2 regions of the Neisseria animaloris genome follow, and region 2 is predicted to be linked to the other one. Evidence: predicted binding sites of a transcription regulator. Region 2 holds the regulator's gene; the other holds the start of a gene.

Region 1 (7,685 bases), 490 kb from region 2:
TCAAAGCCTCCTTTTTCTCAGGCCGCAACCGCGACTTACCGGTCTACGGACCCACCGGGAACCACACTATCCCGACCACGCCGTTATTCGTAGAGCGGCAGTTTGGCGAAAAAGGCGTTTATCCTTATTTGTCGGATTTCCTCACAGGAGAAGCGGCTTTCGCCCTGAAACCGATAGCCGTTAACGCCGATAAAAAACAGCCCAAACTGTTTGAAACCAAACTCGGCGGTTTTACCTTGAAAGCGATTCCCGTAGAACACGGCCTGCTGCCTTCTTTAGGCTGGCGTATCGAGAAAAACGGCTGCTCAGTAACCGTGTCGGGTGATACCAGCAACATCGGTAAAACTTTGGATGTGCTGGCGAAAAATACGGATATTTTCATCGCCCACAATGCCGTACCGGAAAGCAGTACCGACCGTGTTGCCGTCAAACTGCATATGATACCTTCCGAAATCGGCAGGATTGCCCAACAAACCGGCAGCCGCAGTGTGGTGCTTACACATTTCATGCGCCGTACCGAAAATGTGAAACCGGCAACATCCGCAGCTATCCGCAAAACCTATCAGGGTAAGCTGGCATTTGCGGAAGATTGTGATATTTACTCCCTGAAAAGCGGTACTAAGACGGGAAGTTGCAAGAAGTAATATAAAGACCGAGGCCGTCTGAAAAGTATATTGAGCTTATGTTCAGACGGCCTGAAGTTAGTTGTCATTGAAATGCTGTTATTTCTGGAATACTGAAAAGTTTTGGCGCCGTAAGCTTATATAAAAATCCCAAGCCCTGTTTCAAGGCTTGGGATTTTTGCTTGCCGAGATGTTTACAGTGAATAATACATTTCAAATTCCAGCGGATGCGGTGCCATGCGGATGCGTTTCACGTCTTCCGATTTAAACGCGATGTAGCTCTCGATCCAGTCTTTACTGAACACACCGCCGCGCAACAGAAATTCGTGGTCGGCTTTCAATGCCTCCAAAGCTTCTTCGAGCGAAGCGCACACGGTCGGCACCAATGCGTCTTCTTCAGGCGGCAGGTCGTAGAGGTTTTTATCGGCCGGGTCGCCCGGATGGATTTTGTTTTGAATGCCGTCCAAACCTGCCATCAGCAAGGCGGCGAAGCACAAATAGGGGTTGGCGGTCGGGTCGGGGAAGCGCGCTTCGATGCGGCGGGCTTTGCTGCTGTTTACCGACGGAATGCGGATGGAAGCAGAACGGTTTTTGGCAGAATAAGCCAGCTTGGTCGGCGCTTCGAAGTGCGGCACCAAACGCTTGTAGGAATTGGTGGAGGGGTTGGTAATCGCATTCAGGGCTTTGGCATGTTTGATGATGCCGCCGATGTAATACAGGGCGGTGTCGGACAAACCGGCATAACCGTCGCCTGCAAACAGGTTTTGGCCGTCTTTCCAAATGGATTGGTGAACGTGCATGCCGCTGCCGTTGTCGCCCATCAGCGGTTTGGGCATAAAGGTGGCGGTTTTGCCGAAGTTGTGGGCGACGTTGAGAATGACGTATTTCATGTTTTGCGTCCAGTCGGCGCGTTTCAGCAGGGTACTGAATTTGGTGCCGATTTCCATTTGCGTGCCGGTGCCGACTTCGGAGTGGTGCACTTCAACGGGGATGCCGATTTCTTCGAGCACGTTTACCATGGCCGAACGCAGGTCTTGGCCGGCATCTACGGGGGCAACGGGGGCGTAGCCGCCTTTCACGAAGGGGCGGTGGCCGGTGTTTTGGCCGTCGAAGTGTTTGCCGCTGCTCCATGCGCCGCTTTCGGAAGTGATTTCGAAACGCGCTTTGTGCATGTGGGTTTCAAATTCAATGCCGTCGAACACGAAAAATTCAGGCTCGGGGCCGAAGAACGCGGTATCGCCGATGCCTGAAGATTTCAGGTAGGCTTCGGCGCGGCGGGCGATGGAGCGCGGGTCGCGGTCGTAGCCTTGACCGTTGGCAGGGTCGATTACGTCGCAGGTCAAAACGAGGGTGGCATCGTCGTAGAAAGGGTCGATGTAGGCGGTGGATGCGTCGGGGCGCAGCTGCATGTCGGAAGCCTGTATACCTTTCCAGCCGCCGATAGACGAGCCGTCGAAAGCTTGGCCGTTTTCAAACCATTCTTCGGGGTCGTCCAAAACAACGCGCGAGGGAATCGTGAAGTGGTGCTGTTTGCCTTTGGTATCGGTAAAGCGCAAATCAACGAAACGTATTTCGTTTTCTTCAATCAGTTTGACAACATCTTTAACAGACATATAAAGCTCCTGCTGGGGAATAGGGAAGATGAAAACGTGCCGGATTTGGAGTGCGCGGAGCGCAAATCGGGTATGGGCGTATTGTGCCATAAGCAAGCCTGAAAAAGGCGGCGGCGTAAAAATAAATCTGCCTTGCCGCGGTTTCGGCGAGGTGTTTTTCAGACGGCCTAGGACGGTTAAATATAAGTTTAGCGGGTATAGATTGTCAACAATTTGTAAGGTTTTGCAGCACAAGCGATACGGATGCGGCAGGGTGTGGGTTTCACTATATAATACGGCGGTTATTCCACAGCAGGTTTTTATGATGAACAGCACCAAACCCCGTTATGCCGTGTTCGGCAACCCGATTGCACACAGCAAGTCGCCGCAAATCCATCAGCAGTTTGCCGCTCAGGAAGGCGTGCAGATTGAATACGAACGCATTTTGGCCGAACCGGGTGCGTTTGCCGAGGCGGCGGCACGTTTTTTTGCCGAAGGCGGGCAGGGGGCGAATGTAACCGTGCCGTTTAAAACCGATGCTTACGATTGGGTGGACGAGCATTCCGAACGGGCGCAGGCGGCGGAGGCGGTGAATACGGTTATTCCGTTGGGCGGCGGGCGTTTTCGCGGCGACAACACCGACGGTGCAGGCTTGGTCAACGATATTCTTCAGGCGCAGGGCGTGGAGATTGCGGGCAAGCGGATTCTGATTTTGGGTGCGGGCGGAGCCGTGCGTGGCGTGATTCCCGTGCTGTTGGCGCAGCAGCCCGCCGCCGTTACCGTTGCCAACCGCACACCGGCCAAAGCGGAAGAGCTGGCGGCGCGTTTCGGTATTCAGACGGCCCCGTTGGATGCTTTGCCGCATCATCATTTCGATATCGTTATCAACGGCACGTCGGGCGGTTTGAGTGGCAGCATTCCCGATGTAGAGGCAGGCGTGTTCGGCGCGTGCGAATTGGCCTACGATATGGTGTACGGCGAAGGTGCGCAGGCGTTTCTGGATTTCGCCCGCCGTTCGGGTGCGCAGAAAACGGCCGACGGCTTGGGCATGTTGGTGGGGCAGGCCGCGTGTGCTTATGCCTTGTGGCGGGGTTTCGAGCCGGACATCAAGCCCGTTATCCGATATATGAAAGAGGCCGTCTGAAATGATTAAATGGCTGATTGCACTGCCTTTTGCCGCCTTTATTCTGTTTAACGCCTATGTGTACGGCAACATCATTACCTACCGCGCCGTGGCACCGCACAAAACCGCGTTTATGAGCATGCGCATGAGCGATTTCCGCGATAAGGGCAAAGACGTGGAACTGGATTACCGTTGGGTGCCTTACGACCAAATTTCCATCAATCTCAAAAAAGCCCTGATTGCCTCGGAAGATGCCAAATTTGCCGCCCACGGCGGTTTTGATTGGAGCGGCATCCGCAACGCCATCAAACGCAACCAGCGCAGCGGCAGAATCCGCGGCGGCGGTTCGACCATCAGCCAGCAGTTGGCTAAGAACCTGTTTTTAAACGAAAACCGCAGCTACTGGCGCAAGGCGGAAGAAGCGGCGATTACGGCGATGATGGAAGCGACCACCGACAAAGACCGCATTTTCGAGCTGTATTTGAACTCCATCGAATGGGGTTACGGCATTTTCGGGGCGGAAGCCGCGTCGCAGCACTTTTATAAAAAACCGGCAGCCAAGCTGACCAAGCAGCAGGCCGCGCAACTGGCCGCGCGTGTGCCGCGCCCGCTGTATTACGCCGAAAACCCGCGCGACAGAGGACTGCGTGCGAAGACGAACATTATTTTGCGGCGCATGGGTTCGGCGGAGTTGCCGGATACGGATTAGCAGAACCATTGATGAGCATAAAACCGGCAAGAGGCCGTCTGAAAAGGGTTTCAGACGGCCTCTTACTTTCATTATCAGGCTTTATACGTAAGGTTGCAGTGTTTTTCTTAAAATTTCCATATCGGTAATTTCAGTAATGTTTGCTTCGCCCAAACGGTTTAAACCGACAAAACGCATAACGCCGCTGCTGACTTTTTTGTCGTGCTGCATATGGGCAATCCATTTTTCAAAGTCGAAGCGGGGCGGAGCAACCGGCAATTCCGCTTTTTCGAGTAATGTGGCAATGCGCTCGGTATCTTTACTTTTCAGACGACCTAATTGTTCCGAAAGACGGCAGGCCAATACCATGCCTGCGGCAACTGCCTCGCCGTGCAGCCATACGCCATAGCCCATTTCTGCTTCAATGGCATGGCCGAAAGTGTGCCCCAGATTCAGCCAGGCGCGTATGCCTTGCTCGGTTTCGTCTTGGGCAACGATGTCGGCTTTCATGCGGCAGCAATGATAAACGGCTTCGGTTAAGACAGCCTGATCCTGCCGCATCAGGGCGGTTATGTTTTGTTCCAGCCATTCAAGAAAATCAAGATCGCCGAGTGCTCCGTATTTGACAACTTCGGCCATGCCGGCTGAAAGCTCACGGCGGGGAAGGGTACCAAGGGTGCTTAAGTCTGCAAGTACAGCCTGAGGTTGGTAAAACGCACCAATCATGTTTTTGCCGAGCGGATGGTTGATGGCCGTTTTGCCGCCGACAGAAGAATCGACTTGGCTGAGTAGAGTGGTTGGGATTTGAATAAAAGGGGTCCCGCGTTGATAAGTTGCGGCGGCAAAGCCGACCATGTCACCGATCACGCCGCCGCCTAAGGCGATCAGGGTGGTTTTCCGTTCGGCGCGGTTTTGCATCAAACCGTCAAAAATCAGATTGAGTGTTTGCCAATCTTTATATCGTTCTCCATCGGGCAGAACAATGCTGAAGTGCGGGATGCCGAGCTTGTCCAAGGCTGTCTGAAGCGTATGCAGATATAACGGAGCAATGGTTTCATTGGTTACAATTGCTGCTTTTTTTCCTATGTAGGGCCGGAGTAGGGTGTCGGTTTGTGCAAGTAGGTTTTCGCCGATGAAAATAGGGTATTGATGGGAAGGTGTTTCAACAGTTAGTGTGCGCATTTATAGCTCCGTATACATGGTTTCAGACGGCCATTAGTAATGGATATGTTATCGACAAAGGTGTTCTGCATTTTGTTGTACAACAGATAAACCACATGATTTATATGCCCCTATATTTGGGCCGGTCCGGGTATTCCTTAACCGATATAGCAGGTGGATATTGCGAATAAAAAAGAGTTATCGTTTTTTAAACCGTTATTTATTGTGTATTTGGCACAGTTGGCAGTTATTTTAAACTGCGTTTGTATTGGGTATTTTTATTTAAACTCTCAATTTATCCGTTTTAATATCAACATTTTTAATATAAGCAGGCCGTCTGAAACAAGATGAATTATGTTTTCAGACGGCTCCTGAGAGTTTTTAAGCATACCGTCGGGCGGTACCTATTTTTGTGACAACAGTTGTAGTAATTTTTCTACGGTTTTATGGCAGTTTTGGTGAGTTGGTTCAATCACAATGTCAGCAACAGAGCGGTAAACGCCGTCTCGGAGATTGTATAATTCTTGCAATTTAACCAATGGATCTTCTACTTGTAGCAAGGGGCGGTTGTTGTCATGACGTGTACGCTCCAGCAGAATTTCGGGACGAGCATGTAGATAAATAACTGTTCCGCGTGTACATAGTTTGCTGCGATTCTCCTCACGCATTACCGCCCCGCCGCCTGTAGCCAAAACAATATTGTTTAACGCAGTCAGCTCATCAATAACAGCGGCTTCGCGTTCACGGAAACCGTCTTCTCCTTCCAATTCAAAAATAGTTGGAATAGATACACCGGTACGCTTACAGATTTCTTGATCACTATCGTAAAAAGGGCGACCTAAAGCTTGGGCAGTATATTTGCCTAAAGTCGTCTTCCCCGCTCCCATCAAGCCGATAAAAAATAAATTGCCTGCTATGTTCTCCATAGCAGGCATTTTAAACGAAAACTTACACAAAGTGTTTGCTTACGTACGGTTTATATTTAGTAGCGCAAGTTGCTGCCGACATTATCCATAATGCGCGGCGTAATGAAGATCAGCAATTCGCGACGAGCTTCATTGCGAACACGTGATTTGAACAAATTGCCTACCACAGGAATATCACCCAACAGAGGAACTTTGCTTACGGTATTGCCGTTTTCTTCCTCATAAATACCACCAACGATCAACGTACCGCCATCTTCAACCATAGCTTGGGTTTGCAGTTGTTTGGTATTGATACACTTAGTGGTTGTGCCGCTTGCTACGCAATCGGTGGGGCTGTCTTTATTAATTTTGACAGACATAATTACCTGACCGTCAGGAGTAATGTTGGGTGTAACTGTTAAACCCAATACAGCCTTTTTAAAGGTAATTGATGTTGCACCGCTGGAAGTGGCTTCTTCATAAGGAATCTCTGTACCAGATTCAATAATTGCTTCCTTACGGTCTTGAGTCAATACACGCGGATTGGAAATAACTTTACCTTTACTTTGCTCTTGCATAGCTTGTAATTCCAGTCCCAATGCACCTGATGAGATTGCACGTACCAAAGCAATGCTTGAAGTGGCGGATGCCAAAGGCAAGTTAACATTGGGGTTCAGTATAAATGGATCCAGTGTAGGGCGGGTTTGGGAGCCACTTAAAGCCGAGTTAGCCAACGTGTTGTTATTTTTTGCTTTAGTGTTTAAGTTATTAATAGCATTAGCCCAGTCGGAACCTATGCTGCTTCTGCCATTGATACCTTGATAGCCAAACTTCACACCTAAGCTGCGAGAAAAACCGTCGTTAGCTTCAACAATACGGGCTTCCACCATGACTTGGCGTGTTGGGACATCCAATTCGTCAATGAGTTTTTGGAATTTTTGAATAACTCCCCGGTTATCAGAAATAATTAACGTGTTTGTAGCAGGATCAATTAAGGCGCTACCACGACTGCTCAACATAGAGTTACGGCTATCGCCATTTCCACCATTTTCGTCTAAACGAAGGATTTTGCGGAATTCCTCTACATTTTTGTATTTCAACTGGAAGGTTTGTGAAAATAATGGACCTAAGTCATCAATTTCTTTTTGTGCTTGCAAAGTTGCCTTATCTTTAGCCAACAGCTCATCGCGCGGAGCAACATTAATGATATTACCTTGGCGGCGCATATCAAGATTACGAGCTTGAAGAACCAAATCCAAGGCTTGATCCCAAGGTACATCTTTTAGAGATAAGGTCATTCTTCCATTAACGGTGTCGCTGGCCACAATATTTAACCCAGATTCTTTCGCAAGAATTTGCAGGATAGTACGTACCTCAATATCTTGGAAGTCTAAAGAAACTTTCTTGCCGTTAAATGACTTATTACTATTTTTGTTCAAACCCAAAGCACTAACATTGCTTTTGGGGTTAATCTCGAAGCTGAATCGACCTGATCCCGTTTTGGTACGTACTTCCCAACTGCCATTGTTTTTAATTACCAGCTGAGTATCGTTTCCAATACGCTTCATAGTAATGTTACGTACAGGTGTATTG
Region 2 (7,685 bases):
AACACAGCAACCCTGCCAAGCGGTCTTTAGATGTGCCGGCGGGGTAATCCAAATAAGAAATCACGGTATTGCGGACGGCGGTTTGCGGCTCTTCAAAGCGTTTATCCAGCATTTGGCCGGTTTTTGCATAGGTTTTCCAGGCCACATGCTGCAACGATGCTCCTTGCTGATGAGGCTGCAAATAAGACAAATCATCGCCGCCTTGCACGGGCGGGCGTTTGCGGTCGGTTTCACCGCCGTGCTCACGGCCGTTGGGTAACTCATGGGGAATCGGCGCGGGAAACACCACCGCATCACTCGGCCAATGCCACACACACTGCACCATGCTCATGCCGAACGGTGCAACGGCGGCGGTACGCAACGGCGGTACGCGCAAATAGCCTCGCATCAATGCAGGAATTGGCCATTGGTGCACAGAGAGGCCGTCTGAAACAATATGCCAAGGCTGCCAGAGTTTGTCGTCTGTTTTGTCTGCACGGAGAAAATCGTCTTCGCTGCACAGCCACAGCCAGCGGCGGCGGGTGTTGTTTGTGGCGGTGAGCGACAAAACTGCCGTGCCACCGGCAAACACTTCATCCGGCATGGAAACGTCTATCTGCATATCGAGCAGTTGGCGTAAATTAAGCAGCACGGCTACCGCCAAGAATCCTGCCAGCCAAAATGCGGCGGCGTAAGCCAGATTCGCCTGATAATTCAGCCCTACCAGCCACAACAGCAAAATCGTTACCAGCAGGCCGGTACCCAAACGGGTAGGACGGCAATGCAGTACAGCCAAATCTAGTGAACGTCCTATCGCTGCCGGCTGGGGCGGTTTACGCGACGGCCACATGATTGAGTAAATCCGCCAGAATCTGTGTGCTGGTCATGCCTTGCTGCACCGGCTGCAAACGGTGGTTCGCCACCGGCACCCACACGGCTTTGATGTCTTCCGGCAGCACATGCCCGCGCCCCTGCATGAACGCCCACGCTTTGGCGGCATTGACTACGGCCAAGCCTGCACGCGGACTTAAACCCAGCACAAAACGACCGGGTTGGCGTGTGGCATGTACCAAACGGTATACATAATCGGCAGCGGCTTGGGCAAATTTCACCTGCGCCGCCTGCTGCTGCCACTGTTGCAGCGTTTTCCCGTCGCACACCGCCTGTAAAGCGGGAAGCGCTTGACGGCGATCACCTTGAAAATAAAGCTGTTTTTCGGATTCAGCAATAGGATAGCCCATGCTCAGGCGCATCATGAAGCGGTCGAGTTGGGATTCGGGCAGCGGAAACGTACCCAACTGCTCGGTCGGGTTTTGCGTTGCCACCACGATAAACGGCTCGGGTAAAGCATAGGTTTTACCGTCCACCGATACCTGATGTTCCTCCATCGCTTCCAGCAAGGCGGATTGCAGCTTGGGGGATGCGCGGTTGATTTCGTCGGCCAGCAAGAGAGAGTGGAAAACGGGGCCGGGGTGAAACTCGAAGCGACCCTCGTTCGGGCGGAACACATTCACGCCGAGCAAATCCGAAGGCAGCATATCGTTGGTAAACTGCACGCGGCGGTAATCCAACCCCAACACCGCAGCCAAGCCGTGCGCCAATGTGGTTTTACCGACACCGGGCACATCTTCGAGCAGCACATGCCCGCCGGCCAGCACGGCGGCCATCAATTGTTTTAAAACGGTTTCCTTACCCAGAATCAGCGAGTTAAGCTGGTGTAATGCGTCTTGTACGGATGGATTCATGATTATATTTTCTATTAGGATTTCAGTGGTTTATCAGGCATAATCAGGCCGTCTGAAAAAGTTTTCAGACGGCCTTGCCCCTTTGGGTAGAATTTTAGCATAGGCTGTCCGAACTGCTTTGAAACACAGCCAAATAATCACTTTAGATAAAACAATTGTTGTGAAATGGTAAATAAACCAAGCACAAAAAAACATCCGACAAAAACACAAACGGCTATAAACCTGCCACCCTTACATTTTCAGACGGCCTTTAATATCCTTTAATGTTAAAATATCTATTTTACAGGCCGTCTGAAAAAACCAACCATGCAGAACATATCTCCCGAAATCCAATCCCGTGCCGCCAAAATCAAGCTGCTGATTATGGATGTAGACGGTGTACTCACCGACGGGCACATTTATATCCGCGACAATGGCGAAGAAATCAAACCTTTTCATACGCTCGACGGCCACGGCCTGAAAATGCTGCAAGCCAGCGGCGTTCAGACGGCCATTATCACTGGCCGCGATGCGCCTTCCGTCGGTATCCGCGTCAAACAGATCGGCATCAACCACTACTATAAAGGCATTCACGACAAGCGTGCTGCTTATGCCGATTTACGTGAAAAAGCCGGTGTGGAAGAGCACGAATGCGCTTTTATTGGCGACGATGTGGTCGACCTGCCCGTGATGGTGCGTTGCGGTCTGCCCGTAGCGGTGCCCGAAGCGCATTGGTTCGCCTTGCAACACGCCGCCTACGTTACCCGCAAAACTGCCGGAAAAGGGGCGGTGCGTGAGTTGTGCGATTTAATCATGCAGGCGCAAGGTACGCTTGAACCTGCTTTACAAGAGTACGTTAAATGACCAAGAAATGGCGTTACGGCTGGCTGTTCCCGCTTATCTTAGCGGTAAGCCTCGGCGGTTTGTCCGCATGGTTGGGGCGTATCAGCCAAATTGATATTGAAGAAGCTGCGCTGAATCCAAACGAGCCACAATATGCCATGCAAGGTATTGACGGCAGACGCTTCGATGAAAGCGGCCGTCTGAAAGAAAACCTGAGTGCGGAGTCGGCATGGCAGTTGCCCAAAAGCAATGATGTAACATTCAACAAACCGCAGCTATCACTTTACGGCAGCGGCAGGCTGCTTTATAACGTGAAAAGTGAAACCGCCCGCTACAACACAGACAACCGCCAAGTAATATTCCAGCAAGATGTTGTCCTAACCAAAGCCGCCGATGCCGAACGCCCCGCCGGTGTTCTGAAAACCGGTAACCTCACCGTCGACACCAACACCGAAACCGCCCGCACCGATGCTCCCGTGCATTATCAATACGGCGATTCGCACGGCACGGCGAACGGTTTGGTTTACGACCACAAAAAAGGATTCCTGAATCTGCCTTCACGAGTGAAAGCGACTATTTATGACCCGAAACATCATTAACACCGCCGCCCTTGCCGCCTTGATTGCCGCCGCACCCGCCTATGCGCTGGAGAGCGACCGCAAGCAGCCCATTCAGATCGAAGCCGATCAAGGTTCTCTTGACCAAGCCAATCAAGTAACCACCTTCAGCGGCAACGTCATCATCAAACAAGGCTCTCTGAACATACGTGCCGCAAGCGTGCGCGTATCGCGTAACGACAAAGGCGAACAGTTTATGTCTGCAAGCGGCAGCCCTGTGCGCTTCGGCCAAACACTTGACGGAGGCAAAGGCACGGTAAACGGGCAGGCCAACCAAGTGGAATTTTCATCCGCCACCGGCATCGTGAAACTGACCGGCAATGCCAAAGTACAACGCGGCGGCGACTTGGCCGAAGGAGCCAGCATCGTCTACAACACCCGCACCGAGGTTTATACCGTTAATGGCAGTAAGGGTAGCAAAGGCAAGGCCGGTAAACGTGTAACCGTTGTCATCCAACCCGGCAGCACCGGTAAAAGCAAATAACCTCGAGAGGCCGTCTGAAAACATTCTTCAGGCCGTTGAACGGATCGGACAACAGCCCGCCACCAAGATTTTTTCAGACGGTCTTTGCTTTATGTCAAATATTTACACATCATAATATAAACAATGAGTTGTATCATATTTGCCATATAAACACCGTTCAGGCCGTCTGAAAACACCTGCCTGCCTTCGAAACCGCAAACAACCTTTTCAGACGGCCTGCAAAAAGATTACAATAGTAACCATAACTCAAAGGCTATACCATGAATCACCACAGCCGCTTAAACGTACAAAACCTACAAAAGAGTTTCAAAAAGCGCCAAGTCGTCAAAAACTTTTCGCTTGATATCGAAAGCGGTGAAGTAGTTGGCCTGCTCGGGCCCAACGGAGCAGGCAAAACCACCAGTTTTTATATGATTGTCGGCTTGATTTCCGCCGATGCGGGCAGCGTAATGCTCGACGACAAAGAAATCCGCCACCTGCCGATTCACGAACGCGCTCGCTTGGGATTAGGCTATCTGCCGCAGGAAGCATCGATTTTCCGCAAAATGACGGTCGAGCAAAACATCCGCGCCATTCTGGAAATCAGCCTGAAAGACAAAAGTAAAATCGACAGCGAGCTGGAACGGCTACTTGCCGACCTGAACATCGAACGCCTGCGCAACAACCCCGCTCCGTCGCTTTCGGGAGGCGAACGCCGCCGTGTAGAAATCGCCCGTGTGCTTGCCATGCAGCCGCGCTTTATCCTGCTCGACGAACCGTTTGCCGGAGTCGATCCGATTGCCGTTATCGACATCCAAAAAATCATTGAGTTTCTGAAATCGCGCGGCATCGGCGTACTGATTACCGACCACAATGTGCGCGAAACCCTGCGCATCTGCGACCGTGCCTACATCATCAGTGAAGGGGCCGTACTCGCCTCGGGGCATCCTGAAGAACTGGTCAACAACGAACAAGTGCGGGCAGTATATCTGGGCGAAAACTTTAATTATTAACAGGCGGCAGACACACCTTACCGAACCGACACATTATGTATTACTCTCTATAAAACAATAATATGAGCCAAAATTTTGGACTAAAACTCAAACAAACCCAGCAGCTGAACCAACACCTTCAGCAGTCGTTGCGTATACTGCAAATGTCCGGGCTGGAACTTGAGCGCGAAGTAGACGACTGGTTGCAAGACAACCCTCTGCTGGAGCGCCCCGAGCCCGCCGATGATGCGGGCGATACCGAATTTTCTCAAATTTCCGCCTCTCTGCCGAGGAGCAACCAAATCGGCGGAGATGATGCCGAAGACGTATGGGCCACCATCGCCGGCGAAGACGACTTCAATGCTTTTCTGCACAAACAAGTTTGCGAACATCCCCTAAGCGAAGAAGAAGCTGCACGGATACATATCCTCATTGATTTTCTCGACGACCAAGGTTATTTCACCGACAGCTTGGGTGAGGTAATCGACCACACCCCGCTGGAATGGATGCTCAACGAAAACGATTTGCAGGAAGCACTCGATCTGCTGCAAACCTTCGATCCCGCAGGTGTAGGGGCCTCAAATTTAACCGAGTCTCTGATGCTGCAACTCTTACGCTTGCCCGCCTCTCCTGAACGCCAACTGGCTGCCAAAATCGTTCAACAGTCGCTGGACAGCCTAAGCAGAAGCCGCCAGCAAAATCTGGCCAAAGCCCGCAAAATGTTTCCTGATTCCGATATCGATACCATTCAGACGGCCTTAGACCTGATATCGAAACTCAATCCCTACCCGGCCTATGGATTTGCTTCCGCCGAGCCGACAGCCTATGTACAGCCCGATGTATGGGTGAAAGAAACCAAAACCGGCTGGACGGTCATCGGCAACGACAACGCATGGCCGAAAGTACAGCTCAATCGTGAATATTGCGACCTGTTGAAAGAAGCTGGAGAAGTCAGCCCGGAGTGGAAAGAAAAATTAAGCGAAGCGAGGCAGAAAATCGACAGCTTGGAACTGCGTAAAAGTACAGTAATCCGTTTGGCAGAGTACATTGTTGAAAAGCAGGAAGATTTTTTCGTATTCGGCGAAATCGGCCTGACACCCATGCTGCTGAAAGATGCCGCTGCCGAACTCGGGGTAGCTGAAAGCACCGTATCCCGTGCCGTCAACCATAAATATTTGTCTTGCCCGCGCGGAGTGTTTGCGTTACGCTATTTCTTCACACAGGCCGTTTGTGCTGAAGACGGCGAGGGGGTGAGCCAAAATGCGGTCAAAGCCGTAATCACTCAGTTGGTCGAGTCGGAAGACAAATTCAAACCGCATTCTGATGAAATGTTGAGTAAACTTTTGAAACAGCAAGGCATCGATATCGCCCGCCGCACCGTAGCCAAATATCGAGAATCATTGAACATTCCGTCTGCCACACAACGCAGACTATGATTAACCATTTTTCAGACTGCCTAAATCAGGCGGTTTAACTTAACCGAAGGAGTAAAGCCATGAACCTGAAAATCACCGGCCTGAATTTCGACGTAACCGAAGCCATCAAAAATCATGTCAATAGCAAGTTGGAGCGCATCAACCGTCATGCCGCCAATTTGATTTCTGTAGCCATCACCCTTTCGGTAGAAAAGCTGAACAACAAGGCTGAAGCTGATGTGCACTTGGCCGGTAAAGACCTGCATGTGGAAACTGTTGAATCCGATATGTATGCTGCGATTGATGTGCTCATGGACAAAGTTGACCGTGCCATCTTGAAACATAAAGAAAAAAGCAACGATGTGCGCGCCACTCCCAAACCGGAACCCGATACCGAATAATTTGTTTTAACAAGATTCAACACCCCGTTTTGCGGGGTGTTTTTTGTTTCTCCGTCCGGCTCTTGAAATAGCGTAGCCCGGCTAAAAACAACAGGCCGTCTGAAAAACCGGTTTTCAGACGGCCTTTGCACGGTTGCGGCTTTATTCATTTGATAAATCTGTTCATAATATCACTTATTCTATTTCAGGCCGTCTGAAAAACAATTTTCCAAAAACAATTTACGATAATAAACGAGCGGGTAAATGAAACGTACTCTTTCCTCTTTCGACCGTCTGATAGGACGGAAAATTTCCCATAAAATCAAACAGACTCAACGCCTTTCACGAAAAACGGCCGCATTCGGCTTTCTACTGGCCGGTGCGGCGCTGGTGACATTGGTGTCACTGGCATTTGCAAAAATGGCAGACTGGGCATTGGAAGAAAATGCCCGACTGGTGCAGCAATACCCGTGGTTCGCATGGGTGGTGCTGCCGCTCGGGTTGCCGCTGATTGTATGGCTCACCCGAAGGTTTGCCCCTTACACGGCAGGCAGCGGCATCCCACAAGTGTTAGCTTCCCTATCACTGCCTTTCGGTGCCCAGAAAACACGGCTTTTGCAATTACGGCAAACCATGTTGAAAATCCCCTTAACTTTTTTGGGCATGCTGGCGGGGGCCTCTATCGGACGGGAAGGGCCGTCGGTGCAAGTAGGAGCCGCAGTAATGGCAGCGTGGGGGGCATGGTGTAAAAAACACAATCTCGCCTTTAAAGGCATGCAGGAAAACGATTTGATTGCAGCAGGCGCGGCAGGTGGTTTGGCCGCGGCATTCAATGCGCCGCTGGCCGGCGTGGTGTTTGCGATTGAGGAATTGGGACGCGGCATTCTGCTGCGTTGGGAACGCCAGATTTTCATCGGTGTGTTGGCTGCAGGTTTTATCCAAGTGGCCATACAGGGCAACAACCCTTATTTTTCGGGGTTTAACGGAAGCGAATTGCCCGACATGCTGATATGGGTGCTATTGAGCGGTTTGGTATGCGGCGTGGCCGGCGGCTTGTTTGCCCGCTGCCTCTATAAAGGTACAGCGGCATTTGCGCCCGAAAAATACCGCAACTGGATACGCAATCATCCCGTTTTACTCGCTGGCACCATCGGCCTGCTGCTGGCTTTAATCGGTACGCTTTATCAAGGGCAAACTTTCGGTACGGGCTATCACGAAGCGTCTGCGGCACTGCGTGGAACACATGATGCGCCGTTCGGTGTGGCTGCGGCC

What was found. The regulator sigma-54, encoded in region 2, starts transcription at its own class of promoters, with help from an activator protein. The targets are predictions, from matches to a motif close to CTGGCACGCTTCATGCTT.
Region 1: glnA (type I glutamate--ammonia ligase) is a predicted target of sigma-54. The motif match lies at 2,262-2,279, and genes of this name have one in related genera.

Annotation. Positions count from the first base shown of each region.
Region 1 is NZ_LR134440.1:1,270,841-1,278,525, reverse strand. Features, by position in the region: gene EL216_RS05915 (MBL fold metallo-hydrolase) at 1-644, shown strand, start outside; gene glnA (type I glutamate--ammonia ligase) at 818-2,236, opposite strand; gene aroE (shikimate dehydrogenase) at 2,538-3,359, shown strand; gene mtgA (monofunctional biosynthetic peptidoglycan transglycosylase) at 3,361-4,047, shown strand; gene aroB (3-dehydroquinate synthase) at 4,129-5,208, opposite strand; gene EL216_RS05890 (shikimate kinase) at 5,592-6,122, opposite strand; gene pilQ (type IV pilus secretin PilQ) at 6,170-7,685, opposite strand, start outside.
Region 2 is NZ_LR134440.1:1,759,100-1,766,784, reverse strand. Features, by position in the region: gene EL216_RS08335 (DUF58 domain-containing protein) at 1-829, opposite strand, end outside; gene EL216_RS08330 (AAA family ATPase) at 813-1,724, opposite strand; gene EL216_RS08325 (KdsC family phosphatase) at 2,031-2,567, shown strand; gene lptC (LPS export ABC transporter periplasmic protein LptC) at 2,564-3,145, shown strand; gene lptA (lipopolysaccharide transport periplasmic protein LptA) at 3,126-3,647, shown strand; gene lptB (LPS export ABC transporter ATP-binding protein) at 3,908-4,639, shown strand; gene rpoN (RNA polymerase factor sigma-54) at 4,702-6,054, shown strand; gene hpf (ribosome hibernation-promoting factor, HPF/YfiA family) at 6,114-6,434, shown strand; gene EL216_RS08295 (chloride channel protein) at 6,678-7,685, shown strand, end outside.